One region of the Streptomyces sp. 1331.2 genome, then DNA from elsewhere that is predicted to be linked to it. Evidence: predicted binding sites of a transcription regulator. Region 1 holds the regulator's gene; each other region holds the start of a gene.
The links. Region 1 encodes HrcA, which represses chaperone genes, less so after heat shock. Its sites were predicted from a motif close to TTNGCACTCNGNNNNNCNGAGTGCNAA; they were not measured.
Positions count from the first base shown of each region.

Region 2: groL (chaperonin GroEL) is a predicted target of HrcA. The motif match lies at 7,796-7,822, and genes of this name have one in related genera.
Region 3: CRP52_RS12880 (FmdB family zinc ribbon protein) is a predicted target of HrcA. The motif match lies at 3,501-3,527, and genes of this name have one in related genera.

Region 1 covers NZ_OBMJ01000001.1:5,180,931-5,190,810, forward strand. Annotated here, with positions in the region: gene CRP52_RS22225 (DUF3097 domain-containing protein) at 1-856, opposite strand, end outside; gene pspAB (PspA-associated protein PspAB) at 881-1,465, opposite strand; gene htpX (zinc metalloprotease HtpX) at 1,489-2,409, opposite strand; gene hrcA (heat-inducible transcriptional repressor HrcA) at 2,705-3,739, shown strand; gene dnaJ (molecular chaperone DnaJ) at 3,815-4,957, shown strand; gene CRP52_RS22250 (16S rRNA (uracil(1498)-N(3))-methyltransferase) at 5,036-5,785, shown strand; gene CRP52_RS22255 (S41 family peptidase) at 5,897-9,154, shown strand; gene CRP52_RS22260 (RDD family protein) at 9,290-9,880, shown strand, end outside.
Region 2 covers NZ_OBMJ01000001.1:3,247,314-3,257,193, forward strand. Annotated here, with positions in the region: gene CRP52_RS13685 (DNA repair helicase XPB) at 1-62, shown strand, start outside; gene CRP52_RS38185 (hypothetical protein) at 69-230, opposite strand; gene CRP52_RS13690 (HelD family protein) at 522-2,606, shown strand; gene CRP52_RS13695 (copper homeostasis protein CutC) at 2,657-3,343, opposite strand; partial or broken gene CRP52_RS13700 (PadR family transcriptional regulator) at 4,521-4,829, opposite strand; gene CRP52_RS13705 (HD domain-containing protein) at 4,897-5,565, shown strand; gene CRP52_RS13710 (hypothetical protein) at 5,562-5,918, opposite strand; gene groL (chaperonin GroEL) at 6,017-7,639, opposite strand; gene CRP52_RS13720 (cold-shock protein) at 8,012-8,215, opposite strand; gene CRP52_RS13725 (MoaD/ThiS family protein) at 8,756-9,034, opposite strand; gene thrC (threonine synthase) at 9,094-9,880, opposite strand, start outside.
Region 3 covers NZ_OBMJ01000001.1:3,061,519-3,071,398, forward strand. Annotated here, with positions in the region: gene CRP52_RS12870 (potassium/proton antiporter) at 165-1,649, shown strand; partial or broken gene CRP52_RS12875 (MFS transporter) at 1,982-3,378, shown strand; gene CRP52_RS12880 (FmdB family zinc ribbon protein) at 3,539-3,844, shown strand; gene CRP52_RS12885 (hypothetical protein) at 4,132-4,404, shown strand; gene mscL (large conductance mechanosensitive channel protein MscL) at 4,435-4,854, shown strand; gene CRP52_RS12895 (hypothetical protein) at 4,906-5,127, opposite strand; gene CRP52_RS12900 (sigma-70 family RNA polymerase sigma factor) at 5,317-6,288, opposite strand; gene CRP52_RS12905 (phosphatase PAP2 family protein) at 6,710-7,564, shown strand; gene CRP52_RS12910 (carbon-nitrogen hydrolase family protein) at 7,656-8,531, shown strand; gene CRP52_RS12915 (FtsX-like permease family protein) at 8,569-9,880, opposite strand, start outside.

The DNA.
Region 1 (9,880 bases):
GACCCGGCAGCGTCACGAAGTCGATCAGTTCCTCGACCCGGCCCAGCAGTTCGGGCTCCAGGTCCTTGTAGCTGTCCACCTTCGAGAGGATGTGCTTCCAGGCCGCCGGGGTGTCCACCGGCCAGCCGAGGCGGCGGCAGGTGCCTTCCTTCCAGTCCTCGCCGCGGGGGACGGCGGGCCAAGCGGGGATGCCCACGGAGGAGGGCTTCACGGCCTGCCAGATGTCGATGTAGGGGTGGCCGACGACCAGGACCGACGCGCCGGTGACCTGGGCGGCGATGCGGTGCTCCTTGGTGCCCGGGAGCAGGTGGTCGACCAGGACGCCGAGGCGGCGGCCGGGGCCGGGGGCGAAGTCGGCGACGATCGCCGGGAGGTCGTCGATGCCGCGCAGGTACTCGACGACGACGCCCTCGATGCGCAGGTCGTCGCCCCAGACCCGCTCGACCAGTTCGGCGTCGTGCCGGCCCTCGACGTAGATGCGGGACTCGCGGGCGACCCGGGCGCGGGTGCCGGGGACGGCGATCGAGCCGGAGGCGGTGCGCCCGGGCGTACGGGCGGGAGCGGGGCCGGCCGGGCGGACCAGGGTCACCACGCGGCCCTCCAGCAGGAAACCGCGCGGGACCAGGGGGAAGACCCGGTGCTTGCCGAAGCGGTCCTCCAGGGTGACGGTGAACCCCTCGGCGGTCTTCTCGCAGCGCACCACCGCCCCGCAGAAGCCGGTCGCGGCCTCCTCGACCACCAGGTCCCGTTCGGCGGGCACCTCCGGGGCGGGGGTCTGTCCCCCAGCCCGGCGGCCGGGAGGTGCCCCCGTCTTCCACGGCGGGGTGAGGTCGGGTCCGTACCGGTGGCTGCGCATGAGGGCGACTATACGGACGGACCGTCACAGGCCCGGCGCGCCCCAGACCGGGAACCAGCGGCTCAGGTCCTTCTCCAGCCGCAGGTCGTTCCCCAGCATCGCGTTGACCTGAAGCTCCAGCGGGCTGTTGCGCTTCTCCCCGCCGCCGGGCATCGGGGCGAAGGGGTAGAAGGTGCCGCGCTTGTAGAGGTAGACCAGGGCCAGCGACTGCCCCTCGGCGTTGCGGAAGGCCACCAGGGAGCAGAGCAGCTGCGGTCCGAAGCCGTTCGCCTCCAGCTCGCTGTTGACCGCGTGCAGGTCGTTGACCAGCTCCGGAAGCTCCTCGGGGGTGTGCCGGGCGAGCAGCCAGGAGTAGCCGTAGCCGTCCTTGGAGGCCTCCACCGGGACGCCGCCGCGCTCGGTGTCGGCGTCCAGCAGCGCCCGTACCTGCTGTTCGACCTGGACGAAGGCCGCGCCCTCGACGGCCGCGAAGCAGACCGAGCCGAGCCCGGTGGGCAGGAATCCGGCGCCGGCCTCCAGGGTGAGCGCGGCGGACGGCACGCCGAACAGCTGGTCCAGGTCGGGCTTGACGGGCTTGGTGCGGCCGAACAGGGCGTCCAGGATTCCCACGGCGGTCCTTTCCTCGACAGGGGTCAGCGGCCGAGCTGTTCGGAGATCTTCGCCAGCTGCTCCAGGCGCTTCTCCAGCGTCGGGTGGGTGGAGAACAGCTGGGAGGCGGTCTCCCGGGCGTTCAGCGCGGGGGCGAAGTAGAAGGCGTTGTACGGCTGGGCCTGGCGCAGGTCCTTGCTGGGGATGGCCGCGATCTGCCCGGTCACCTTGGTGAGGGCCGAGGCGAGCGCGCTGGGCCGTCCGGTGAGCTGGGCGGCGGCGCGGTCGGCGGCCAGTTCGCGGTAGCGGGAGAGGAGCCGGGTGAGCAGGAAGCTGATCGCGTAGACGACCATCGAGACCAGCGGGATGATCAGGGCCACGATGGCCGCGTTCTGGTCGTTGTTGTTGCGGCCGCCACCCATGAACCCGCCGTACACGGCGATCCGGGTCATCGCACCGGCGAGGACGCCGAGGAAGCCGGCGATCGTCATCACCGCGACGTCCCGGTGGGCGACGTGGGACAGCTCGTGGGCGAGGACGCCCTCCAGTTCCTCCGGCTCCAGCCGGCGCAGCAGGCCGGTGGTGACGCAGACCACCGCGTTCTGCGGGTTGCGGCCGGTGGCGAAGGCGTTCGGCATGTCGTTGTCGGCGACCGCCACGCGGGGTTTGGGCATGTCGGCCAGCGCACAGAGCCGGTCGATCGTGCCGTGCAGCTGGGGAAACTCCTCCGGGGACACCTGGTGGGCGCCCATCGCCCGTTCGGTGATCCTGTCGCTGAACCAGAACTGGGCCACGAACAGCCCGCCGGAGATCAGGACGATCAGCGGCCACGCGCCGCGCAGCAGCGCGATCAGCAGGCCGGTGAAACCGACGTACAGCAGCCCGATCACGAACATCGTCACGACCATGCGGCTGGTCAGGCCGCGGTCGGGCGCGAAGCGGGTGGGTTGGCCCGAGCTCGACATCGCTTGCTCCTCCATTCGCCGTCGCTTCCGATGCTGCCACCCGGACGGCCCCGGGGCACCACCCCCGCGCCGGGAACCGTGAACGGTCGCCGCCGTGCGGGCCGTACCCGGAACTGCGGGCAGGATCACCCCGGGCGGGCCGTTCCTGCCGTAGGACCCGGGCCTTACACTGGCAGGTACGGTTCTGGCACTCGTGTGTTCAGAGTGCCAAGACCGGGGCCTCCCGGGGGCGGCCCGTGGCAGTACTGCAGGGACACACAGACGGACAACGTGCGAAGACGGAGGTGCGTGCCCCATGGCCGGAGAGGTCCGCCAGCTGGACGACCGCAAGCTCGCGGTGCTTCGCGCGATCGTGCAGGACTACGTGGGCACCGAGGAGCCGGTCGGCTCCAAGGCCCTGGTGGAGCGGCACAACCTCGGGGTCTCGCCGGCGACCGTCCGCAACGACATGGCGGCGCTGGAGGAGGAGGGCTACATCCACCAGCCGCACACCAGCGCCGGGCGGATCCCGACCGACAAGGGGTACCGCCTCTTCGTCGACAAGCTCGCCGAGGTCAAGCCGATGAGCGCCCCCGAGCGCCGGGCGATCCGGCACTTCCTGGACGGCGCGGTCGACCTGGACGACGTGGTCGCGCGCACCGTGCGGCTGCTCGCCCAGCTGACCCGCCAGGTCGCGGTGGTGCAGTACCCGTCGCTGTCGCGCTCCACCGTCCGGCACATCGAGCTGGTGGCGCTGGCCCCGGCGAAGGTGATGCTGGTGCTGATCACCAACACCGGCCGGGTCGAGCAGCGGATGGTCGACTGCCCGGGCCCGGTCGGCGAGACGGTCCTGGCGGACCTGCGGGCCAGGATCAACACCAGAGCCGCCGGACGGCGCCTCCCGGAGGTCCCCGGGCTGCTGGAGGAACTTCCGGCGATGTTCGAGCAGGCCGACCGGCCGACCGTCAGCACGGTCCTGGCGACGCTGTTCGAAACGCTCGCGGAACAGAACGAGGAGCGGATCATGCTGGCCGGGACGGCCAACCTGACCCGCTTCGGCCACGACTTCCCGCTCACCATCCAGCCGGTGCTGGAGGCTCTGGAGGAGCAGGTCGTCCTGCTCCGCCTCCTGGGTGAGACCACGGACGCCGCGATGACGGTCAGGATCGGCCGGGAGATCGCCTACGAGGGGTTGAATTCCACCTCGGTGGTGTCGGTCGGTTACGGTTCGGGCGACGAGAGCGTGGCCAAACTGGGTGTGATCGGTCCGACCCGGATGGACTACCCGGGCACAATGGGGGCGGTGCGGGCGGTGGCACGGTACGTGGGCCAGATCCTGGCCGAGTCGTAGCAAGGGCCGCCGTTAAAAATTAACGGCCGGCGACCAGTCGCAGCACTACTACAGGCGGAACAAGCGGAGCATTTGGTGGCCACGGACTACTACGCGGTACTCGGCGTCCGACGGGATGCGGGGCAGGACGAGATCAAGAAGGCGTTCCGGCGCCTGGCACGCGAACTGCACCCGGACGTCAACCCGGACCCGAAGACGCAGGAGCGGTTCAAGGAGATCAACGCCGCCTACGAGGTGCTCTCCGACCCGCAGAAGCGCCAGGTCTACGACCTCGGCGGGGACCCGCTGTCGCCGAGCGGCGGCGGTGGCGCGGGCGGGTTCGGCGCCGGCGCGGCGGGCTTCGGCTTCTCCGACATCATGGACGCCTTCTTCGGCGCCGCGGCCGGCCAGCGCGGCCCGCGCTCGCGCACCCGCCGCGGGCAGGACGCCATGATCCGGCTGGAGATCACCCTGGAGGAGGCCGCCTTCGGCACCACCAAGGAACTCCAGGTCGACACCGCCGTCACCTGCACCACCTGCAGCGGCGAGGGCGCGGCCCCCGGCACCTCCGCGCAGACCTGCGACATGTGCCGCGGCAAGGGCGAGGTCTCCCAGGTCACCCGGTCCTTCCTGGGCCAGGTCATGACCTCCCGCCCCTGCCCGCAGTGCCAGGGCTTCGGCACCGTCGTGCCGACCCCGTGCCCGGAGTGCGCCGGCGACGGCCGGGTCCGCGCCCGCCGCACCCTGACCGTCAAGATCCCGGCCGGTGTCGACAACGGCACCCGGATCCAGCTGGCCGGCGAGGGCGAGGTCGGCCCCGGCGGCGGCCCGGCCGGCGACCTGTACGTCGAGATCGCCGAGACCACCCACAGCATCTTCCAGCGGCGCGGGGACGACCTGCACTGCACCGTCACCATCCCGATGACGGCGGCCTCGCTCGGCACCCAGGTGCCGCTGCAGACCCTGGACGGCCTGGAGGAGGTCGACATCCGGCCCGGCACCCAGTCCGGCCAGTCGATCCCGCTGCACGGCCGGGGCATCACCCACCTGCGCGGGGGCGGCCGGGGCGACCTGATAGTGCACGTCGAGGTGAAGACGCCCACCAAGCTCGACCCCGAGCAGGAGGAGCTGCTGCGCCGCCTGGCGGTGCTGCGCGGCGAGGAGCGGCCGTCCGGCCAGTTCGCGCCGGGCCAGCAGGGCCTGTTCTCCCGGCTGAAGGACGCCTTCAACGGCCGGTAGCCGTCCCGGGAGGGGTGCCGAGGCTTCCTCGGCACCCCTTTCGCGTTCCCGTTCCGCCCCCTTTCCGGAGGTTCCCGCATGACCGCGCCCGTCTTCGTCGTCGAGACCGAGCGGATCGCCGCCGCCGCGCCCGGGGCCGTGGTGCGCCTGGACGGCCCGGAGGGGCGGCACGCGGCCGCGGTGAAGCGGCTGGAGCCCGGCGAGGCGGTGACCCTGGCCGACGGGCTGGGGCTCGGCGTGGACGGGACGGTCGCCGAGGTGTTCGGCAAGGACGCGATCGAGGTGAGCGTCACCGCCGTGCGCCGGGAGCCGGAGCCGGCGCCGCGGATCGTCGTCGTCCAGGCGCTGCCCAAGGGCGACCGCGGCGAGCTGGCCGTGGAGACCATGACCGAGGTCGGCGTGGACGTGGTGATCCCGTGGGCGGCCTCGCGGTGCATCACCCAGTGGAAGGGCGAGCGCGGCGCCAAGGCGCTCGCCAAGTGGCGGGCCACCGCCCGGGAGGCGGGCAAGCAGTCCCGCCGGCTGCGCTTCCCCGAGGTCCGCGACCCGATGACCACCCGGCAGCTGGCGCCCGTGCTGGCGGGGGCCGCGTTCGCCGCCGTGCTGCACGAGGAGGGCGCCGAGCCGCTGGCGTCGGCCGCGCTGCCGCCGGCCGGCGACCTCGTGCTGGTGGTCGGCCCCGAGGGCGGGGTCTCCCCGGAGGAGCTGGCCGCCTTCGCCGAGGCGGGCGCGAAGCCGTACCGGCTGGGCCCCTCGGTGCTGCGCACCTCCACCGCCGGGGTGGCCGCCGGCGCGCTGCTGCTGGGGCGCACCGGCCGCTGGTCGTAGGTTCCCGGCCCGTACTACGGGCCCGCGGCACCGTCCAGCGGGCACGCCCGGGGGTGGCGACTCTGCCGAAAAGCCGGGCGGCTCGTGCGCGCACGTGCCTACGCTGGCCGCGTGACGGACACCCTCAGCACCTCTGCGGGCGCCTACCTGCGCCATCCCCATCTGCACGGCGACCTGGTCACCTTCGTCGCCGAGAACGACATCTGGCTCGCCCCGCTGGAGGGCGGCCGGGCCTGGCGGCTGACGGCCGATCACCTGCCGGTCCGCGACCCCAGGTTCTCCCCGGACGGGCGGCACATCGCCTTCACCTCCACCCGGGACGGCGCGCCCGAGGTGCACGTGGTGCCGGTGGACGGCGGGCCCTCGCGCCGGCTCACCCACTGGGGCAGCGGCCAGACCCGGGTGCAGGGCTGGACGGCCGACGGCCGCCCGATCGCCACCACCGCCGCCGGCCAGGCCACCCTGCGCCGCACCTGGGCGCAGGCCGTGCCGCTGGACGGCGGCGAGCCGGTGCGGCTGCCGTACGGGCCGATCGGCGGGATCGCCGCGGAGCCGGGCGGCGACCGCGTGCTGCTGGCCAGTGCCGCGATCCGCGAGCCGGCCTGGTGGAAGCGCTACCGGGGCGGCCGGGCGGGCAAGCTGTGGATCGGCCGGGACGAGTTCACCCGGATCCACGAGGACCTGGACGGCCAGCTGTCCTCGCCGCTGTGGGCTGCCGGTCCCGACGGCGGGCAGGGCGGCCGGATCGCGTTCCTGTCCGACCACGAGGGCGTCGGCGAGCTGTGGTCCAGCCTCCCCGACGGCTCCGACCTGCGCCGCCACACCGCCGACCCGGACGGCTTCTACGCCCGCGACGCCACCACCGACGGCACCCGGGTGGTGTTCCACCGGGCCGGCGACCTGTGGCTGCTGGAGAGCCTGGCCGAGGGCACCGAGGCGCGCCGCCTGGACGTCCGGCTGGCCGGCCCGCGCAGCGGCCGCCGCCCCCGCCCGGTGCCCGCCGCGCACTGGCTGGAGTCCGTCGCCCCCGACCGCACCGGCCGGGCCAGCGCCGTCGTGGTGCGCGGCAGCGTGCACTGGCTGACCCACCGCGAGGGCCCGGCCCGGGTGCTGGACGAGACGCCGGGCGTGCGCGGGCGCCTGGCCCGGGTGGTGCCGGGCGAGGACGGCGCCCAGGGCGTGCTCTGGGTCTCCGACGCCGAGGGCGAGGACGCGCTGGAGTACGCCCCCGCCGTGCACGGCGCCGAGCGCCGCCGGCTGGCCGCCGGGCAGCTCGGCCGGGTCAACGTGCTGACCGTCTCCCCGGACGGCAAGCAGGCCGCGCTCGGCGTGCACGACGGCCGGGTGCTGCTGGTGACGCTCGCCGACGGCACCGTGCACGAGCTGGACCGCAGCACCGACGGCCAGGTCAGCGGGCTGGTGTTCAGCCCGGACTCGGCCTGGCTGGCCTGGTCGCGCCCGGTGCCGGGGCTGGGCCCGTACTCGCTGCGCCAGATCGTGCTGGCCAACCTGGCCACCCGGACGGTGAGCGAGGCCACCCAGCAGCGCTTCATCGACACCTCGCCGGCCTTCACCGCGGACGGCCGCTACCTGGCGTTCCTGTCGGTGCGCAACTTCGACCCGGTCTACGACTCGCACGTCTTCGACCTGTCCTTCCCCAACGGCTGCCGCCCGTACCTGATCACGCTGGCCGCCGACACGCCGTCCCCGTTCGGGCCGCAGCGGGCCGGGCGCGCGCTCGGCGGGGAGGAGGACGAGCCGCGGGCCAAGAAGGCGGACGGCGAGGAGGGCGGCGAGGCCGCACCGGTGACCAGGGTGGACCTGGATGGCATCGCCGACCGGATCATCCCGTTCCCGGTCGAGGGCGGCCTGTTCGGCACCCTGCGGGCCGCCAAGGACGGCGTGCTGTGGACCAGGGCCCCGCTGCTGGGCGAACTCGGCGACGAGGCCGCCTCGTTGGAGGACGAGCGGCCCCGCCCGGTGCTGGAGCGCTTCGACCTGAAGAAGCGCCGGGTCGAGCAACTGGTGCACGACATCGACGGCTTCGCGGTCAGCGGGGACGGCAGCCGGGTCGCCGTGCTGGACGAGGGCGAGCTGCGGATCGTCCCGGCCGACCACAAGGCGGGCGGCGAGGACGACGAGACCGCCGTCGACCTCGCCCGGCTGCGGGTCACCGTCGACCCGGCCGCCGAGTGGCGGCAGATGTACGCCGAGAACGGCCGGCTGATGCGCGACAACTTCTGGCGCCCCGACCTCTCCGGCGTCGACTGGGCCGGCGTCCTGGAGCGCTACCAGCCGCTGGTGGAGCGGGTCGGCTCGCACGACGACCTGATCGACCTGCTCTGGGAGGTGCACGGCGAACTCGGCACCTCGCACGCCTACGTGGTCCCGTACGGCTCGCACACCGAGCCCGCCCGGCGCCAGGGCCTGCTCGGCGCGGACCTGGTGAAGGACGGCGGGCAGTGGCGGATCGCCCGGATCCTGCCCGGCGAGTCCTCCGACCCGCGGGCCCGCTCGCCGCTGGCCGCGCCCGGGGCGGCGATCCGCCCCGGCGACGCGATCCTGGCGGTCAACGGCCGCCCGGTGGACCCGGTCACCGGCCCGGCCCCGCTGCTGGCCGGCACCGCCGGGCAGCCGGTCGAGCTGACCGTGGCCGGCAAGGACGGCACCGACCAGCGCCACCCGGTGGTCGTCCCGCTCGCCGACGACGAGGCGCTGCGCTACCACGACTGGGTGGCCGGGCGCCGGGCCGCGGTGCGCGAGCTCTCCGGCGGGCGGCTCGGCTACCTGCACGTCCCCGACATGCAGACCACCGGCTGGGCCCAGATCCACCGCGACCTGCGCTCGGAGATGGCCAAGGAGGGCGTGATCGTCGACATCCGGGAGAACCGCGGCGGCCACACCTCGCAGCTGGTCATCGAGAAGCTCGCCCGCCGGATCGTCGGCTGGAACGTCAGCCGGGACACCGACAGCCCCGTCCCGTACCCGGGTGACGCCCCGCGCGGGCCGATCGTCGCGCTCGCCGACCAGGACTCCGGCTCGGACGGCGACATCGTCAACGCCGCCATCCAGGCGCTGGGGATCGGCCCGGTGGTCGGCACCCGCACCTGGGGCGGGGTGATCGGCATCGACAGCCGCTACCGGCTGGTCGACGGCACCCTGGTCACCCAGCCCAAGTACGCGTTCTGGCTGGAGAACTACGGCTGGGGCGTGGAGAACCACGGCGTCGACCCGGACGTCGAGGTGCCGATCGCCCCGCACCAGTGGGCGGCCGGCGAGGACCCGCAGCTCGCCGAGGGCGTCCGGCTCGCCCTGGCCGCCCTCGCCACCACCCCGGCCCGCACGGCGCCGCCGATGCCCTGGGAGTAGCCGGGACAAGGTCAGAGCGCCCCGGAGGCGAGCGGGCGAGTCACAGCGCAGGAAGTCGGACGGGCCGACTTCCTGCGCTGCGGCGTGGGTAGGATGCGGGGCTGTTTCTTGATCCACAGCTCTCGGGGGAATCAGATGGCGCAGGGCTACCCGCCGCCGCAGTACGGCCAGAACCCTTACGCACAGCCGCAGCCGTACCCGCCCTACCAGCAGCAACCGCAGCCCCACCCGCCGCAGTACCAGCAGCCGCCGCAGGGTTACGCGCCGCCGCCGCAGCCGTACCCGCAGCAGCCGTACGGCCAGCCGCAGCCGTACCCGAACCCCTACCCGCAGCAGCCGCGGCCCGCCGCGGCGCTGCCGCCCTGCCCGAAGGAGGCGGGCGGCGGGCGGCGGTTCCTGGCGATCGTGCTCGACTTCGCCTTCGCGGTCGGCCTCGGCTTCGTCGCCGCCAACGCCGCGAGCCGGCCGAAGGTCAAGCACGTGGCCGGCCACGCCGTCCAGACCGGCGGCCCGGCCGTGCCGTACTTCGTGGCGCTGCTCGTCGTGGGCCTGCTCGCGTCCTTCCTCAACCAGGTCGTGCTCGCCCGGCTGGTCGGATTCAGCGTCGGCAAGGGGATCCTGGCGATGCGGGTGGTGCGCACCAAGCGGGTGATGCGCCCGAACACCTGGCGGCTCACCAGGCGCTGGCTGCTCGGCTTCGTCTTCCTCGCGGTGGCGTTTCTCTCC
Region 2 (9,880 bases), 1.9 Mb from region 1:
AGCGCTTCCTGGCCGAGCAGGGCTACGCGTACCGCATCATCGACGCCGACGACGTGCTCTAGCGGAGGTCAGTACCGGACACCGTCGCGCCCGAGGAAGATCACGCGCGCGGCGGTGTCCAGCACGATGCCGACGTTGCGCACCACGGTGCTCAGCGGGTTGCGGTGGCGGCCCTGGACGGCGGTCGCGCCGGCCGGGCCCGAACGGGGGGTGGGGGTTTCGGTGCTCATGTCTTCAACGGTAGGCACCCGGACGGCCGTGGGCATCACTCCGAAGGCCGCATCCAGCGAGGCACCCGTCCTCCTCCAGGTGTACGCACGCCCCTGAGACCTGCGGGGCTGGAACCCGGAGACGGACGGGTCTAAGATCGTCCGTCTGCCCCCTCCCGAACCGTGGTACCTGCTGAAGTCCCGCAGGCAGCCGGGGGAGGCGCCGACCGCACGGCAACCGGTCGGCTGTACCCCACCGTGAGCTCCATCGATCCGCTGCGCCCGCCACCGGGGCAGCCGGGAAGGTTCGCTGTGCCCGCCACCCCCACCACCGACCCCCTCCAGCGCGAACGCGAGCACCTGGCCGCGTCCCGGGCCGCGCTGCGAGCGATGCGCGAGGACGTCGAGTCGCTCGACCTGCGCGACGTGACCGGCACCTGGGTGTCCGCCGTCGTCCTGCAGAACCAGATCGAGGCCAGGATCGCCGCCCTGGCCGACCTCTCCCACACCCCGCTCTTCTTCGGCCGCCTCGACTACCTGCACGCGGTCAGCGAGGCGGGCCCCTCCAGCCCGAAGGCGGGCAAGGAGGGCCTGTCCGAGGGCGGAGGGGGAGAGAACTTCTACATCGGCCGCCGCCACGTCCACGACGCCGCCGGCGACCCGATGGTGATCGACTGGCGCGCGCCGGTCTCCCAGCCGTTCTACCGGGCCAGCCGCACCGAGCCGATGGACGTCGAGCGCCGCCGCCGCTTCGGCTACACCGGCGGCGAACTCACCGCCTACGAGGACGAGCACCTCACCGACCCGGCCGAGACGGACACCGCCTCCGCCCTGCTCGCCGCCGAGATCGAGAAGCCCCGCGTCGGCCCGATGCGCGACATCGTGGCCACCATCCAGCCCGAGCAGGACGAGATCGTCCGCTCCGACGTGACGGGCACCATCTGCGTCCAGGGGGCCCCGGGCACCGGGAAGACGGCCGTCGGCCTGCACCGCGTCGCGTACCTGCTGTACGCGCACCGCGACCGGCTGGCCCGCACCGGCACCCTGGTGATCGGGCCGAACAACGCCTTCCTCTCGTACATCGAGCAGGTGCTCCCGGCCCTCGGCGAGCTGGACGTCGCCCAGGCCACCGTGCAGCAGCTGGTCGGGCACGTCGAGGTCCGGGGCGAGGACGACCCGGAGGCGGCCCGGCTGAAGGGCGACGCCCGGATGGCCGAGGTGCTGCGCCGGGCCGTGCAGGCCGGCATCACGCTGCCCACCGAGCCCTGCGTGGTGATCCGCGGCTCCCGCCGCTGGCGCGTCCCGGTGTACGAACTGGTGGAGATCATCGAGGAGTTGAGGGGCCGCGAGATCCGCTACGGCGCCGCCAGGGACGCCCTGCCGCAGCGCATCGCGCACGCCGTGCTGCTGAAGATGGAGCAGGGCGGCGAGGCCCCGGACGACCGGGTGCAGGACGCAGTGGCCCGCAACAGCGCGGTCAAGGCGGTGGTCAAGGAGTGCTGGCCGGCCGTGGACCCGGCGAAGCTGGTCCTGCGGCTGCTCTCCGACCCCGGGTTCCTGGCCGAGTGCGCCGAGGGCGTGCTGACGCCCGAGGAGCAGGCAGCGGTGCTCTGGCCCAAGCCCGGCCGCTCGGTGAAGACCGCCCGCTGGACGCCGGCCGACGCCGTCCTGGTGGACGAGGCGACGGACCTGGTGCAGCGCACGCCCTCGCTCGGGCACGTGGTGCTGGACGAGGCGCAGGACCTCTCCCCGATGCAGTACCGGGCGGTCGGCCGCCGCTGCACCACCGGCTCGGCGACGGTCCTCGGCGACCTCGCCCAGGGCACCACCCCGTGGGCGACGGCGAGTTGGCCGGACGCGCTGCACCACCTGGGCAAGCCGGACGCGCACATCGAGGAGCTGACCAAGGGCTTCCGGGTGCCGGAGGAGGTCATCGCGTACGCCTCCCGGCTGCTCCCGGCGATCGCCCCCGGCCTGGCCCCGGCCGGCTCGGTCCGCGAGGCGCCCGGCTCGCTGACGATCCGCCACATCGCCGACGGCGGCCTGCCGGAGGCCGTGGTCGCCGCCTGCCGGGAGGCACTGGCGCGCGAGGGCTCGACCGGCCTGATCGCCGCCGACGCCCGGATCCCGCAGCTCGCCGAGGCGCTGGCCGCGGCCGGCCTGCCGCACCTCACCCCCGGCACCGAGACCACCGCCGAGGCCCGGCTCACCCTCGTCCCGGCCTCGCTGGCCAAGGGCCTGGAGTACGACTACGTGGTGCTGGACGAACCGGCCGCGGTGATCGCCGGCGAGCCGGACGAACGGACCGGCCTGCGGCGGCTGTACGTCGCACTGACCCGCGCCGTCTCCGGCCTGACCGTGCTGCACGAGGCTCCGCTGCCCGAGCAGCTGCGCTGACACGCTTCGAGGGGCCGGCCCGTGACGGCCGGCCCCTCGTGCAAACCCGCTCAGGCGTCGATCAGCGCCCGCCACTCGGCGACCTTGGCCGCGTCCACCGGCGTCTGCCAGCCGCCGGCCCGCACCGCACCGCCGACGTGGAAGGCGTCGAAGCCGTCCGCCCGCAGCTCCTTCAGGTGCTCGGCCCGCAGGCCGCCGCCGATCAGGATCCGCTGCCGGTAGCCGGGCTCCCCGGCGCGGGCGAGCTCGGCCGACAGCACCTCGCGGCCGGCGTCCACCCCGGCGGCCGCGCCGGAGGTGAGGAAGGTGTCCAGCCCGGGCAGGGCACCGACGGCGGCCCGCAGGGCGGCCCGGTCGGCGCTGTGGTCGATCGCCCGGTGGAAGGTCCAGCGGCAGCCGGCCACCGCCTCGGCGACGACCGTGGTGGCGGCCAGGTCGACGGCGCCGCCGGCGTCGAGGAAGCCGAGGACGAACTCCTCGGCGCCCTCGGCGCGCAGGGCGGCGGCCCGGGCGCACAGCTCGTCCAGGTCGCCGGGGGCGAAGCCGTCCCGGATCCGGAGCATGACGCGCAGCGGGATGCCGACGGCGGCCCGGATCCGGGCGAAGTCCTCGACGGACGGGGTGAGCCCGTCGGCGGCCATGTCGGTGACCAGTTCGAGCCGGTCGGCGCCGCCCGACTCGGCGGCCTGGGCGTCCTGGGGCGTCAGCGCGATGACTTCGAAAATTGGTCTAGACATATTCGACAGCCTGCCACATCCCGCCGAACCCGGCGAGACCACACCACCGTTCCGGCCACCCCGCCGTTCCGCGCCACCAGCCAGCCGTTCGGGGCCACCAGCCAGCCGTTCCGGGCACCCCGCGTCACACCGGACTGCGTCCCACCCCGGCGCGCGCCGCCCCGCCACGCCCGGCCCCACCCCGGCCGACCCGGTGCACCGCCACGGCCGTCACCGCCAGCAGCACCAGCACCGGCACCACCGTGGGCAGCAGGTGCGAGACCCCCCGGGACTCCCGCCAGATGTTGAACAGGCTGGCCGGCCCGGTCAGCGCCAGCACCACGATCCCCAGGGCGGCGGGCGCCACCCGGCTGCGCAGCGCGGTGAAGGCCAGCAGCGCCGGCACCACCAGCATCGCCACGAACCACCCCTGGTCCACCGGGAACGTCGTGTCGTCCCAGCGCTGCCCCGCCGCCAGCAGCCCGCCCGTCACCGCCGAGGCCAGGACCAGCCCCCGGGTCCGCCAGGTAGCCCGGGGCAGCAGGTCGGTCGGGGCGCCGGCCAGCACCAGCGCGCAGAGCGCCAGCGGCAGGGTCGCCATCCCGACGTACCCGGACCACCACACGGAGAAGTACGAGCGGTGGGCCTCCTGCCCCAGTTCGAGCAGGCCCATCGCGCCCAGGGCCAGCGACAGGCCCCGTCCCGCCGTCCACCGGCCGAGCAGCGCCGCCACCAGGAGCAGCATCGCCGTGACCGGCTCGGCCAGGATCCCGACGTAGGTGCGCAGCGAGTCGTCCCAGGTGAGCTTCCAGGCCACCCGGTCCGCGTCGGCGACCCAGGGCGCCAGCACGGCACCGATCACGGCGCCGACGGCCATCGGGGCGGCCATCGCCAGCACCCGGCCGGGCATCGAGGCGCCGGTCAGCCCGAGCCGCACCCGCAGCCCGTACAGCGCCAGGTCGAGGATCTCCCGGGCGACGGCGCAGCGGCCGGCCTGCGCCGTCGTCTCGGCGAAGACCTCCGCCAGCTCCTCGCCGCGCTCGCGGCGGTAGTGCGCCGGGTAGAGCTGGAGCGCGGCCCGCAGCGCGGGCGACAGCCAGGGCGCTCCGATCGTCGGCGTGGTCATGTGAGGCCTCCCCCCCGTCGCGGGCCGCTTGTTCGGCCCCGCCTTCCCCGTCAGCATCGACCGGACTTTCGAGAGCCGGCGCTCCGCCTCGGTGGCGACGGCCAGCAGCCGCTCGGCCTCGGCGGCCAGCGCGCCCCGGCCGGCGTCGGTCAGCGCGTAGGTGCGCCGGGCGCGGCCGTCGACCACCTCCTCGGCGGCGACCTCGATCAGGCCCTGGCCGAGCAGCCGGTCGAGGGCGCCGTAGAGCGTGCCGGTGCGCATCCTGACCCGGCCGTCGGAGATCGCGGCGACCTCCTGGATGAGGGCGTAGCCGTGTCTCGGCGCGTCGGCCAGTGCGGTGAGCAGGAGCAGCGTGGGCTCCTGCATCGAGCGTTCCGTCATACGCCTACATATATCGTCAACCTACCTATAAGGTCCAGCGCCCGGCCGAGCCGCCACAATGGCCCGCATGCCCGAGACGACGCCCGAGACCATGCCCGACACACCGCCCACCACGACCGACGACCTGCTCGCCGCCTGGACCGCCCTGCTGCACCGCTGCGGCGCCACCACCGACCCCGGGCCGTACGGCCGCGAGCTGCTGCGCCGCTGGTCCGAGCCGCAGCGCCGCTACCACACCCCCGAGCACCTGCGCGCGGTCCTGCGCCACGTCGACGACCTCGCCGGGCACGCCGCCGACCCGGACACCGTCCGCCTCGCCGCCTGGTTCCACGACGCCGTCTACCGCCCCGACCGCAGCGAGAACGAAGAACGCAGCGCCGCCCTGGCCGTCCGCGCCCTGACCGCCGCCGGCCTGCCCGCCGCCCGCACCGCCGAGGTCGAGCGGCTGGTGCTGCTCACCGTCGCCCACGACCCGGCGCCGGGCGACCGCGACGGCGAGGTGCTCTGCGACGCGGACCTCGCCGTCCTCGGCGGCACCCCCGGGGCGTACGCGGCGTACGCGGCCGCCGTCCGGGAGGAGTACGGCTTCGTCCCGGAGCCGGACTTCCGCGCGGGCCGGGCCGCCGTGCTGCGCCGGCTCCTGGCGCTCCCGGCGCTCTACCGCACCCCCGCCGCCCGCGAGCGCTTCACCGCCGCCGCCCGCACCAACCTGACGACCGAACTCGAAAGTCTCTAGCGCAGCTCGCCGACCGGCGCCACCACCGCGCCCTGCTTGCCGCACACCCAGTGCGGCTCCGGCCCCAGCTCCGGCTCCACGCCCAGCGCGTGCGGATCCCCGTCGGCCGCGCAGACGGTACACAGCGGCCAGCGCCCGTACGCCTCCAGCAGCGCGTCCTGGACGTCCTGCGCGACCAGTCCGAGCACGTACTCGGTGCCGTCCGGCCACTGCTCCAGCCACCACCGGCGGTGGGTGACGGCCTGCTCCACCAGCGAGACGACGGCGGCGTCGGCCACGTCCCGTGCGGTGAGGTCGGCCAGGATCAGGGCGCGCGCGTTGTGCAGGGCGGTCTCGATGTCGTCGGAAGCCATCCCCCCATTGTCCGGCACAACGCCGCGTGGGCGGCCCCCCGAAGGGAACCGCCCACACGGACGAGGATCAGCCGATCCGACCGGTAGACCGATCAGGATCAGAAGTCCATGTCACCGCCCGGCATGCCGCCGCCGGCGGCCGCGGCGGCCTTCTCCGGCTTGTCGGCGATGACGGCCTCGGTGGTGAGGAACAGCGCCGCGATGGAGGCGGCGTTCTGCAGCGCGGAGCGGGTGACCTTGGCCGGGTCGATGATGCCCTCGGCGACCAGGTCGACGTACTCGTTGGTGGCGGCGTTCAGGCCGTGACCGGCGGGGAGGTTGCGCACCTTCTCCACCACGACGCCACCCTCCAGGCCGGCGTTGGTCGCGATCTGCTTGATCGGGGCCTCCAGCGCGACCTTGACGATGTTGGCACCGGTGGCCTCGTCGCCCTCCAGCTCCAGCTTGTCGAAGGCGACACCGGCCTGCAGCAGCGCGACGCCACCACCGGCGACGATGCCCTCCTCGACGGCGGCCTTGGCGTTGCGGACGGCGTCCTCGATGCGGTGCTTGCGCTCCTTGAGCTCCACCTCGGTGGCCGCGCCGGCCTTGATGACGGCCACGCCGCCGGCCAGCTTGGCGAGGCGCTCCTGGAGCTTCTCGCGGTCGTAGTCCGAGTCGCTGTTCTCGATCTCGGCGCGGATCTGGTTCACGCGGCCCGCGACCTGCTCGCTGTCGCCGCCACCGTCGACGATGGTGGTCTCGTCCTTGGTGATGACCACCTTGCGGGCGGTGCCCAGCAGGTCGATGCCGGCGTTCTCCAGCTTGAGGCCGACCTCCTCGGAGATCACGGTGCCACCGGTGAGGATGGCGATGTCGCCGAGCATGGCCTTGCGGCGGTCGCCGAAGCCCGGGGCCTTGACGGCGACGGACTTGAAGGTGCCGCGGATCTTGTTCACGACCAGGGTCGACAGGGCCTCGCCCTCGACGTCCTCGGCGATGATGACGAGCGGCTTGCCGCTCTGCATGACCTTCTCCAGCAGCGGGAGCAGGTCCTTGACCGAGCCGATCTTGGAGTTGGCGATGAGGATGTACGGGTCCTCGAAGGTCGCCTCCATCCGCTCCAGGTCGGTGGCGAAGTAGGCCGAGATGTAGCCCTTGTCGAAGCGCATGCCCTCGGTGAGCTCCAGCTCCAGACCGAAGGTGTTGCTCTCCTCGACGGTGATGACGCCTTCCTTGCCGACCTTGTCCATGGCCTCGGCGATCAGCTCGCCGATCTGGGTGTCGGCGGCCGAGATGGAGGCGGTGGAGGCGATCTGCTCCTTGGTCTCCACGTCCTTGGCCTGGGCCAGCAGCTGGTCGGAGACGGCGGCGACGGCCTTCTCGATGCCGCGCTTCAGGGCCATCGGGTTGGCGCCGGCGGCGACGTTGCGCAGACCCTCGCGAACCAGGGCCTGGGCCAGCACGGTGGCGGTGGTGGTGCCGTCACCCGCGACGTCGTCGGTCTTCTTGGCGACCTCCTTGACGAGCTCCGCGCCGATCTTCTCGTAGGGGTCTTCGAGCTCGATCTCCTTGGCGATGGAGACACCGTCGTTGGTGATCGTGGGGGCGCCCCACTTCTTCTCCAGCACGACGTTGCGGCCCTTGGGGCCGAGCGTGACCTTCACTGCGTCGGCGAGCTGGTTCATGCCACGCTCAAGGCCGCGGCGAGCTTCCTCATCAAAGGCGATGATCTTGGCCATCAGAAGTGGTCCTCCGGGACACGGTCGACTGCTCGGACCAAGGGGTGCCCGCGACGGACGGCCCTGGTGTGCGGGGGTCTTTTCCCCTACCGCTCCCGGGGGCCTCACCGACCCGGTCCGCTGTCACTCTCACGCTGTGAGTGCTAACGCCAATGATTAGCACTCACGGTGGTCGAGTGCAAGCCCAATCACCGATCCGCGAGCCGCCGCGGAGCCCGCACCCGGCCCACCAGGCGGCCCGCCGACCACCCCGCCACACGGCCCCCGCCGGGGAACGCCGACGGGCCCGCACGACGCGTGTCGTACGGGCCCGCCGAGAAGCGAGAGGTCACCAGCCGTAGGGCCGCGCCGAGCTCCTGGGGTCGGAAGGCGTCAGCCCGCGGCGCGGACCATGTCCGCCTGCGGGCCCTTCTGTCCCTGGGAGATCTCGAACTCGACCCGCTGGCCCTCCTCGAGGGTGCGGTAGCCGTCCATCTGGATCGCGCTGTAGTGGACGAAGACGTCCGCACCACCGTCGACCGCGATGAAGCCGTAGCCCTTCTCCGCGTTGAACCACTTGACGGTGCCCTGAGCCATTCCGAACTCCCCTAGTGCTGTGCTGGCCCTTCACGCGCCCGCAGGTCACGGGCCCGGGTTGGTTGTGTAGGCCGGCCCGGGGAACCCCCCTGAGCGCAGCCGTGCACGCCGCAATCCCCCGCACGGGATGCCGAACGGCTTCCGGTGGGCGGCTGATTGCGTCGACCGCCGCTGAATGTATCCGGACCGAAGCCCTCTGCAACAGGGTCAGCCGCCGGGAATTCCGCTGCACTGTCAAGGGACAGGACAGGGTGAACCGGGAAAATCTCCGCATTTCACGCCGGACATAGCGGACGAATTACTCAAATGCCCGCGCGAATTCTGACATCGGCCTGACATGTTTCCCGCGCCGGTCTCACCGGCCGGACGCCCTCCGGTGGAACACCGCGGAAGGCCGAAAGGGAGGCCCTGTTCCCAGCCGAGCCACACTCTACTCCGACTCGACCGGGAAATATTCCCGCCGAAATTCACGCGGCCGCCCGCCCGTACGGAGAGCGGAATTCCGTACGGGCGGGCGGCCGGAAACGGGGCCGCGGCGGGTCAGCAGCCGCCGGCCACCGCCGGGATGATCGAGACGCCGGCGCCGTCCTTGATCTCGGTCGCCAGGCCCTCGGCGAAGCGCACGTCGTCGTCGTTCACGTAGACGTTCACGAAGCGGCGCAGCTTGCCGGTGTCGTCCAGGATGCGGGCGGAGATGCCCGCGTGGTTCTTCTCCAGGTCGGCGATGACCTCGGCCAGGGTGGCGCCCTCGGCGGTGACCTCGGCGGCGCCGTCGGTGTAGGTGCGCAGGATGGTGGGGATGCGGACGGTGGCGCTCATGGCTCTCCTTGCGGGGTGGGGCCTTGCGGGGGGGGCGGGGCCTTGCGGGGTGGAGGTGGTCAGGCGGACGCGAGGCCGGCGGCGCGGAAGGACTCCAGCGTCGGGCGGATGACGGCGGTCATGCCCGCGTCGGAGACGGCGTCCAGGGTCTTCAGGCCGTCGCCGGTGTTGATCGCGACGGTCTCCTTGGCCGGGTCCAGCTGCCCGGTCTCGACCAGCTTCTTCAGCACGCCGACGGTCACCCCGCCCGCGGTCTCGGCGAAGATGCCCTCGGTCCGCGCCAGCAGCCGGATCGCCGCCACGACCTCGGCGTCCGTCACATCCTCCACCGCACCACCGGTCCGCCGCGCGATGTCCAGCACGTACGGCCCGTCGGCCGGGTTGCCGATCGCCAGCGACTTGGCGATGGTGTTCGGCTTGACCGGCCTGATCACGTCCCGCCCGGCCTTGAAGGCGGCCGACACCGGCGAGCACCCCTCGGCCTGGGCGCCGAAGATCCGGTACGGCCGGTCCTCGACCAGGCCGAGCTTGATCAGCTCCTGCAGCCCCTTGTCGATCTTCGTCAGCTGCGAGCCCGAGGCGATCGGGATCACGATCTGCTCCGGCAGCCGCCAGCCGAGCTGCTCGCAGATCTCGTACGCCAGCGTCTTGGAGCCCTCGCCGTAGTAGGGGCGCAGGTTGACGTTGACGAAGCCCCAGCCCTCACCGGCCGCGTCGCCGATCAGCTCCGAGCAGAAGCGGTTCACGTCGTCGTAGTTGCCCTCGATGCCGACCAGCTCGCCGCCGTACACCCCGGCCATGACGACCTTGCCCTGCTCCAGGTCGTGCGGGATGAACACGCAGGAG
Region 3 (9,880 bases), 2.1 Mb from region 1:
GGCCGAGTCGGCCGGGAGCCGTGAACGGGGGACCAAGCTAAAGATATGGCAAAATGTTAGACTGAGTAACGATCCGCAAGAGGAGCATTGACGCCTCCTTAACGGGTCGGCCCCCAGCACCACCAGACACCCCGTCCGCCCCTGCCTGCCCGAGGTGCCCCTGCGTGAACGTCTCCCATCTGAACCAGCTCCTCCTCGAAGCCTCCGTGATCCTGCTCTTCGCGGTGGTCGCCGTACGGATCTCCACCCGGTCAGGGCTGCCCAGCCTGCTGATCTACCTGGGGATCGGCGTGGCGCTGGGGCAGAACGGGATCGGCGTCACCTTCAACAACGCCGAGCTGACCCAGGTGATCGGCTACGCGGCGCTCGTGGTGATCCTGGCCGAGGGCGGCCTCAAGACCAGCTGGCGGGAGATCAAGCCGGTGATGCCGGCGGCCACCGTGCTCGCCACCGTCGGCGTCGGAGTCAGCGTGTTCGCCACCGCGGCCGGCGCGCACTGGCTGGTCGGCCTGGACTGGCGCACCTCACTGCTGCTCGGCGCGATAGTTTCCTCGACCGACGCGGCGGCCGTCTTCTCGGTGCTGCGGATGGTCCCGCTGCCCCACCGGCTGACCGGCCTGCTGGAGGCCGAGTCCGGCTTCAACGACGCGCCCGTCGTCATCCTGGTCGTCGCCTTCGCCACCGCCGGCGAGCTGGACCCCTGGTACGTCATGATCGGCACGATCCTCGCCGAACTGGCGATCGGCGCCGCGGTCGGCTTCGCCGTCGGCAAGCTCGGCGCCTTCGGGATCAAGCACGTCGCACTGCCCTCCTCGGGCCTCTACCCGATCGCCGTGATGGCGCTCACCGTGCTCGCTTACGCGGGCGGCGCGCTGCTGCACGGCTCCGGCTTCCTCGCCGTCTACATCAGCGCGGTGATCCTCGGGAACTCCAAGCTGCCGCACGGGCCCGCCGTCCGCGGCTTCGCCGACGGCCTGGCGTGGATCGGCCAGATCGGCATGTTCGTCCTGCTCGGCCTGCTCTGCACGCCCGCGACCATGGGCTCCTCGGTGGTGCCCGCGCTGGTGATCGGCGGCGTGCTGGTCTTCCTGGCCCGGCCGCTGTCGGTGGTGCTCTCGCTGACCCCGTTCAAGGTGCCCGCCCGCGAACAGGCCCTGCTGAGCTGGGCCGGGCTGCGCGGGGCGGTGCCCATCGTGCTGGCCACCATCCCGGTGGTGTCCGGCGCCCACGAGGCCGAGGACGTCTTCAACATCGTCTTCATCCTGGTCGTCGTCTTCACCCTGCTCCAGGGGCCGACCCTGCCGTGGGTGGCCAAGCGGCTGCGGATCGGCGAGGGCGCGATGGGCCAGGACCTCGGCATCGAGTCCGCCCCGCTGGAGAAGCTGCACGGACACCTGCTCTCGGTCGCGCTCTCCCCCACCTCCCGGATGTCCGGCGTGGAGATCAGCGAGCTGCGGCTGCCCAAGGGCGCGGCCGTCACCCTGGTCGTGCGCGAGGGCAACTCCTTCGTGCCGGACAAGGCGACGGTGCTGCGGGCCGGGGACGAGCTGCTGGTGGTCACCACGGACGAGGTCGGCGAGGCGGCGGAGCGGCGGCTGCGGGCCGTGGACCGGGGCGGCAAGCTCGCGGGGTGGCTCGACGGGCGGTGAGGCGGGGGGCCTGTGGGGCCGTGGGGCTCGCGAGCTCTGTAAAGGCTCGTGGGGCCTGCGAGTCTCGCGAGCTCTGCGAGGCTCGTGGGGCTTGCGAGGCTAGTAGGGCCTGCGAACAAGGGGTGGGTTGGCGGGATCTACGCGCGTAACTGTATGCTGATAGGACCACGCCGCATAACCATCGCTAGACCACCCCAGCATCTGCCTGACGCAGAGTTGGCGCGACCGCTCGGCGGCCGCGGTCCGGCCCCCGGCAACCACGCCGGGCCGACCCGGTATCTACCCCGGTCGACGCGCGAGAGGACGACTCTCGGCGCCGTCGGGGCCACCCCATGCCCTGCCGCGCTACCAGGCAGCAGGAAGGACCGACCGTGACGGCCCGCCGAACGGTCGCTACCTCCGCGGACACCGCGGACACCACCGCAGCCCAGGCCCCCGCCCGCGTCGGGTACGGCGAACTGCTGCGCACCCCCGGGGCCTGGACCTTCCTGTCCCCGCGCTCGTCGCCCGACTGCCGTACGCGATGCTCAGCATGGGCATCCTGCTGCTCGTCACCCAGACCCACGGCTCGTACGGCACCGCCGGTACGGTCACCGCCGTCGCCGCCGTCTCCCAGGCCCTGATCGGGCCGCAGACCGGACGGCTCGCCGACCGCTACGGTCAGGCCGCGGTGCTCGTCCCGACCGTCCTGGTGCACGCCGCCTCGGTCGGCGCGCTGATCGTGCTGGCGCTCGGCCACGCGCCGGCCTGGAGCCTGTTCCTGGCCGCCGTCCCGGCCGGTGCGAGCGTGCCGCAGATCGGCGCGATGGTCCGGGCCCGTTGGGTGGCCCGGTTCACCGCGGACGGCCCGACCGAGAGCTCCGCGGCCCGGGTGAGCACCGCCTTCGCCTTCGAGTCCGTGACGGACGAGTTCACCTTCGTGATCGGCCCGATCCTGGCCTCCGGCATCGCCGCCCTCGCCAACCCGGCGGCCGCCCTGGTCGCCGAGGCCGCGCTGACCCTCGTCGGCGGCCTGGCCTTCGCCGCCCAGCGGCGCACCGCCCCCGCCCGGATCCTGCCGCAGCCCGGCACCAAGCGCGCCTCGGCGCTCGCCTCCCCCGGCGTCCGACTGCTGGCCGGGACCTTCCTCGGCGTCGGCGCGGTCTTCGGCGGCATGCAGGTCTCGGTGAACGCCTTCGCCGACTCGGTCGGGCAGCACGACGCGGGCGGCACCGTGTACGGGATCTTCGCGGGCGGCTCGATGCTGGCCGGCGTGCTGTACGGCGTGATCGCCTGGCGGCGGCCCGTGCAGCAGCGGATGCTGATGAGCTACACGCTGCTGGTGCTCGGCTGCTCGACGTTGTGGGCGATGCCCAACCTGGTCGCGCTCACCGTCGCCGGCCTGGTCTGCGGCCTGGCCATCGCGCCGACCCTGATCAGCGGCTACACCCTGGTCGAGACGCTGGTCGCGGACGGCGCCAAGACCGAGGCCTTCACCTGGCTGACCGGCGCCATCGGGCTGGGGCTGGCGGTCGGCTCGATGGCGGCGGGCAAGCTCATCGACGGGCACGGGCCGTCGACCGGGTTCCTGGTACCGCTGATCGGCGCCGGCCTGGGGCTGGTCGTGCTGGCCTCGCTGCGGCACCTGCTGGTGGCCCGGGGAGCGGCCAAGGATTCCGTCCCGGACTCCGCCGCCGGCGCTGCCGACGGTTTCGTGGAGCGCGAGCTGGTGGGCGCGGCCAAGGGCTGAGCGGGCGGCGTTCCGACGGGCGGGCCCGGGCCGGGCTCGGGCCGGGCTTGGGCCGAAGCGGGGCCGATGTCACACCGGAGTCGCTGGACTGATCCAGCGGAATGCCGCATCATTGACCATCGTTAGCACTCATCAGGCGAGAGTGCCAGGAGGAAGACAAGTGCCCACGTACCAGTACCAGTGCACCGAGTGCGGCAACGGCCTGGAGGCGGTGCAGAAGTTCACCGACGAGGCGCTGACCACGTGCCCCGACTGCCAGGGACGGCTTCGCAAGGTCTTCTCGGCCGTGGGTGTCGTGTTCAAGGGCTCCGGCTTCTACCGGACCGACAGCCGCTCCTCCTCCAGCAGCTCGGTGAGCTCCGGCTCGTCGTCGACCACCTCGACGTCGTCCGGCACGCCCGCCGCGTCCGGCTCCGCCGGCTCCGGCTCCTCGGCGCCGTCCAGCCCGGCTCCGGCCGCGAGCTGACCCGGGCGCCGGATCCTCCCGGACGCCCGGCAAGCAGACCTCGGCAAGGCCCGTCGGCCCCGCATCACGCGGGGGCGGCGGGCCTTTCCGCGTGCTCCAGGCCCGTTTCGGTGCCGTTGTCAGCTCGGGCAGGGTCGACTCACTCGTGTGAGTGTACGAATTTGTCCACAGGGGCGGAGTTATCCACAGGCTGGGGAAAGAGGCTTTCCGGCGTCGGCCGGAGCGTGCACGGTGGGGCCCAGCCGGTCCACCGGGGCCGGCCCGCCGACCGATCCGGAGGTGCGTCCATGACCACCGTGAGCTTCTCCGTCCCGCTGCCCGCCCCCACCGTGCCGCCCCGGCAGGAGGTGCCCAGCTTCCCGCCGATCCGGCGCGGCTGCGGCGGGTGGCACCGCTGGCGCAGCGCCGTCCGACGGCGGGCCGGGGTGCCCGTCCTGGTCCTGCTGGCGGTGGCGGCGGCGCTGGCGCTCGGGCCCGCGCGGGCCGGACTGCCGCCGCCCGTCGGGGGCGCGCTGGGCCGGACGGGTTGTCAATCCGGGGCTGCGGAAGATCACCCGTAACCCGGTGGCGACTTCGTCGTTCGAGGCGGCATGAAGGGCTTCAAGGAATTCCTGCTGCGTGGAAATGTCGTCGAACTCGCCGTCGCCGTGGTCATCGGCGCGGCATTCACCAACATCGTCAACACCTTCGTCAAGGGCGTTATCAATCCGATCGTCGGCGCCTTCGGGACGAAGGACCTGGCTTCCTACACTTCCTGCCTCAAGGGGCCCTGCGAGACGGGTCCGGCCGGTGAGGTCACGTCCGGAGTCCTCATCCTGTGGGGATCGGTGCTCAGCGCCGCCCTGCAGTTCCTGATCACCGCGCTGGTCGTCTACTTCGTTCTGATCGTGCCCATGAACAGGATGGCGGCCCGCCGCAAGTCCCTCGCCGAGGAGGCGGCGGAGGCCGAGGCCAAGGAGGTCAAACTGCTCACCGAGATCCGCGACGCACTGGTCGCGCCGCTGCGCTGACCGTCGCGGTCCGGCTCCTGCCCCCGTTCGCTTCTCACTCCCGGTTCTCCCTCAGCCCCCGTGGTGCGGCGGGCGCTGGCTCAGGTACCAGTCCAGCCCCCGCCCGCCGCCCGCCCCGGGGCCGTCGCCCCAGCCGGCGTCGGTGTCGTCCCCGGACTGCTGGTCCAGCGGATCCCGGAAGACCAGCCGGGCCTTGGCCGCGGGTTTCTTCTCCGAGGCCTGGTCCTGTTCCTGCCCCGGCTCGTCCTGCCCCTGCTCGCTCACCTTGTCCACTCCGTCCACTCCGTCCACTCCGTCCACTCGGTCTCGGTCCCGGTCCCGGTCCCGGTCCACCTCGTCCCGCCCCTCCAGCCTAAGAGTCCCGTGGCACGCCTCGGGCCCTGCTGCGGAGCGCTCCGCACCAGGGCCCGGGTGGGGCTCTGCAGCCAGTTCCGGTTCGCCGGAAGTTCGCCGACGGGCCGGTCAGGCGGCTTCGAAGCCCGCGTGGTCGGCGATCTTCTTCAGCTCGGCCAGCGCGTGCTTCTCGATCTGGCGGATCCGCTCACGGGTGAGGCCGTGCTGCTTGCCCACCTCGGTGAGGGTGCGTTCGCGGCCGTCCTCCATGCCGTACCGGGAGCGGATGATCGAGGCCGTGCGGTCGTCCAACCGCCCGATCAGGTCGTCCAGTTCCTCACGGCGGAGCATCACCATCACGGCGTCCTCGGGGGACGTCGCCCCGGTGTCCTCGACCAGGTCCCCGAACTGCGTCTCGCCCTCGTCGTCCACCGACATGTTGAGGCTGACCGGATCCCGCGCCCAGTCCAGCACGTCCTTGATCCGGGCCTCGGTGGTGTCCAAGTCGGCCGCGATCTCGGCCGGCTCGGCCTCGCGGCCCAGCTCCTTGGACTTCTCCCGCTGCACCCGCCGGATCCGCCCCAGCTCTTCCACCAGGTGCACGGGCAGCCGGATGGTGCGGGACTGGTCGGCGATGGACCGGGTGATCGCCTGCCGGATCCACCACGTCGCGTACGTGGAGAACTTGAAACCCTTGGCGTAGTCGAACTTCTCGACGGCGCGCACCAGGCCCGCGTTGCCCTCCTGGATGAGGTCCAGCAGTGGAAGGCCGCTGCGCGGGTAGCGGCGGGCGACGGCGACGACGAGACGGAGGTTGGAACGGATGAACACGTCCTTGGCGCGCTCGGCGTCGGCGGCTATCGCCTCCAGCTCCTCGCGCGTGCTGCCGTCGGGGAGTTCGCCCTCGTCCAGCAGGTGCTGGGCGTACACGCCGGCCTCGATCCGCAGCGAGAGCTCGACCTCCTCGGCGGCATCGAGCAGGGGCGTCCTGGCGATCTCGTCGAGGTACATGCCGACCAGGTCGCGGTCGGCCTCAAGGTTGGTCGGGCGGGCCGCGCGAGTCCGGTCGGCCCTGTCGCGAACGACGGCACGGGTGGCCATGCTTGCTCCCTTTGCTGGTGTTGCCGAGGTCTGCCTGCCTGCCATGAGGGCAAGAAGTGCGGGCCCTTGGGGCTCACACGTAACGATCCAACGAACAGAATCCGGACAACATTCCCAAGTCACTCCGATTCTTCCGCGCGATGCAGTATCCTGCCGGTTTTCACACCGACTTTGGACGCTCGGTGACCGCCCGGGCACGGTCCGCTTCCCGACACGACCGTTCGGGGAGCGATTTCTTCACTCGACCCTCACGCGGAGGTCGCCCTTCCGTTGAACCCGCGAACGGCCGCACACGTTCCCGCACGCCCCCGCTTTCCGCCCGCGCAAACGCCCCGGCGCACGCAGGACCTCCCCACAAAAGATGCCAAATCGCTATCGGCCCAGCTCCTGATCGGTGCGGGACACTGGGAAGGTGTCAGCCATGCACCTGACCAACAGCACGACCTCCGTCACTGCGCGTTACCGCAGTCTCCTTCGGGACGCAGCGCTCGCGTTGGGTTGTGCCGCGCTGTTCGGCGTCCTGGCGGCTCTGGTGACGAGCCACTGGCAACCACTGGACCGCTTCGACCAGGAGTGGATCGGCGAACTGCACGACTACGCCCGGGAACACCGGGCGTGGACCGCCGCCGTGCAGACGCTCTCCGACATCGGCGGCACCGTCACGATGCGTGCACTCCTGGGCGTCGCAGCCGTCTGGCTCTGGTTGATCGGCGCCCGCGTGCTGGCCGGCTGGGTGGCCGCCCAGACCCTGGTCGGCTGGGGCGCCCTGTGGGCACTGAAGGCGGCCTTCGACCGCGGACGGCCCGCCTTCACCGACCCGGTCTCGCACGCCGGCGGCCCGGCCTTTCCCTCCGGGCACGCCATGGCCTCGGCGATCACCTGCGCCGTCCTGGTCGGCCTGCTCTGGTACCGGGTCCACCGGCGCGGCCGGACCGCCGCCTGCGCGGTGGCGGCGGCGAGCGTGCTGACCATCGGCTGGACCCGGATCGCCCTCGGCGTGCACTGGCCCAGCGACGTGCTGGCCGGCTGGCTGGCCGCCGGATTCGTGCTGGGCACCGTCACCGCCGTGATCGAGCTCTGGCGCCCCGGCGCGCTGGCCCGGGACGTACGGCGGGTCAACTGGCGCACCAGACCGAGGGTTCAGCGGGTCATCGTGTCCTCCGCGCGGCCGCCCGTCCCCGCCGGCCTGCTGGACGAGGCCGATCCGGACGAGGCCGATCTTGACTACCCCACTCCGGACGAGGCAGCCGACCGGCCCGACGAGACCGTCCGCTGACCCCCCGGCCCTCCGCTGACCTCCCCGACCCTCCGCTGACCTCCGCTGGCGCCCGGTCACCGCTTCGGGGCCGTCCGCTAGCGTGACGGCCGTGTCCACTGACCCCGTTCTCGCCGCCGCCCCTGCCGGATACCCCGAGCGCCCGCTGCGGATCGCCACCGTCCAGGCCCAGGCCGTCGCCGGCGACATACCCGCCAACGCCGCCCAGGCCGCCGAGTTGATCCGCGAGGCGGCCGCGGCCGGCGCCCGCCTGGTGCTCTTCACGGAGAAGTTCCTCTCCGGCTACGAGCCCGAGCTGATCCGCACCGACCCGCTCAAGTACGCCGTCCAGCCCGGCGATCCGCGCCTCGCCCCGATCGCCGACGCCTGCCGTGAGACCGGCACCGCCGCCGTGGTCGGCGCCGCCGTCCAGGACGGTGCGGACCTGCGGGTCTCCGCGCTCGTCCTCGGCCCGGACGGCGGCTTCGTCGCCCGCTACGACAAGCAGCACCTCTTCAAGAGCGAACGCGACTACTACCGCCCCGGGACGGCCGGTTGCACCGTGGAGCTGGACGGCTGGCGGCTCGGCCTCGGCGTCTGCTACGACTCCGGCTTCCCCGAGCACGCCCGCGCCGCCGCCCTCGACGGCTGCCACGCCTACCTGGTCGGAGCCCTGTTCAGCGTGGGCCACGGCCACCACGAGTCCCGGACCTGGTTCCCCGCCCGCGCGCTCGACAACACCCTCTACACGGTGCTCGCCAACCACGTCGGCCACACCGGCGGTTGGCACACCTGCGGCGGTAGCGCGGTCTGGGGCCCGGACGGCCGCCTGATCGCCGAGGCGAGCGAGGACCGGCGCGAGGTGATCGTCGTCGACCTCGACCCGACCGTCCTGCGCACCGCCCGCGAGACCGAGACCCTGCTCGCCGACCTCGCCCTTGCCGCCGCCCGCCCGGCCGAGCCGCGCGCGCAAGTAAAGCTGGCCTGAACCCGGCCCGTACGGCCCGTACCGCCGCCACGGCCCGTCAGGTGGCCCGCATGGCCGCAACCGCGGTCATCCTGCCGACCCGGCGGGCCGGCAGGACGGCGGCGGCCAGGCCGGTCAGCACGGTCAGGGCCAGCGCCGCCAGCACCGGCAGGACCGGCGGGCCGCCCACCGTGCCGACCGTGGAGGTGACAGATCGGGCGGCGGCCCAGCCGTAGCCGATGCCGAGGGCGGTGCCGACCAGGGCGGCGGCCAGCGAGAGCAGGACGGCCTCCAGGGTGAGCATCCGGCGAAGTTGGCGGCGTGACATCCCGATGGCGCGCAGCATGCCGATCTCGCGGGAGCGTTCGCTGATGCTGAGCATCAGGGTGGCCGCGACGCCGAGGCCGGCGATGGCGACGGAGAAGGACAGCAGGGCCATGCTGACGGTGGTCAGCCGGTCCAGCAGGGAGCGCAGGGTGTCGGCCTGCGCGGCGGTGTCGGTGACGGTCACCTGGGGGTGGTCGGCGAGGGCCCGGTCCAGGGCCCGGCGGGCGGTCGGGCGGTCCTCGCCGTCGGCCGGGGTGATCCACACCGTGGTGACGGGCGCGCCGGGGGCGAGGCGGTCCAGAGTCGCGGGGGTCACCAGCAGGGTTGCGCCGCTCTGCAGGGTGAACGGCAGGCTGCTGTGCCCTGGTTCGAGCCGCAGCTCGATGCCGCCGGCGCTGCTGCCGGAGCCGCCGCTGCCGCCGACGCGGCGCGACCCTGACTCGCCGAGCCCGCTCAGCGCGGCGCCGTCGGCGAGGGTCCGGGCCCGGTCCAGGCCGTCCGTCGAGGGGTTGAGCCGGGCGGGGTCGGCGGCCGCGACCAGGGTGGGCCGGCCGTCCAGGTCGACGGTGGCGGACCGGACCGGGGTGACGGTCAGGCCGCGTTCGGCCGCGAGCGAGCCGATCGCCCCGGCGGGCAGTGCGCCGCCGCTGCCGGCGGCCGCCGAGAACACGCCGGGTTGACGCGCGGACACCGCCGGGACCAGCGAGCCGGAGGTGACCTCCAGCGCGGTGACCGCGCCGACCATGACGGTCACGCCGAGCAGCAGCGCCGCGCCGGTCGCCCCGGTGCGGCCGGGGTTGAGCCGCAGCTGCTGGGCGGCGAGCCGTGCGGCGGTGCCGCCGAGCCGCCGGGCGGGCCGGCCCAGCAGGCCGACGACCGCAGGCAGCACCCGGTCGGCGAGTCGCAGCACGCCGAAGAAGCTGGCGATCGCCCCGAGCGTGACCGCGAGCAGCGAGAGCGGCGGCGGCGCCAGGGCACCGGTCACCAGCAGTGTCGTCCCGGCGAGCAGCAGCCCGGAGATCCAGACCGCGGCCCGCACCCGG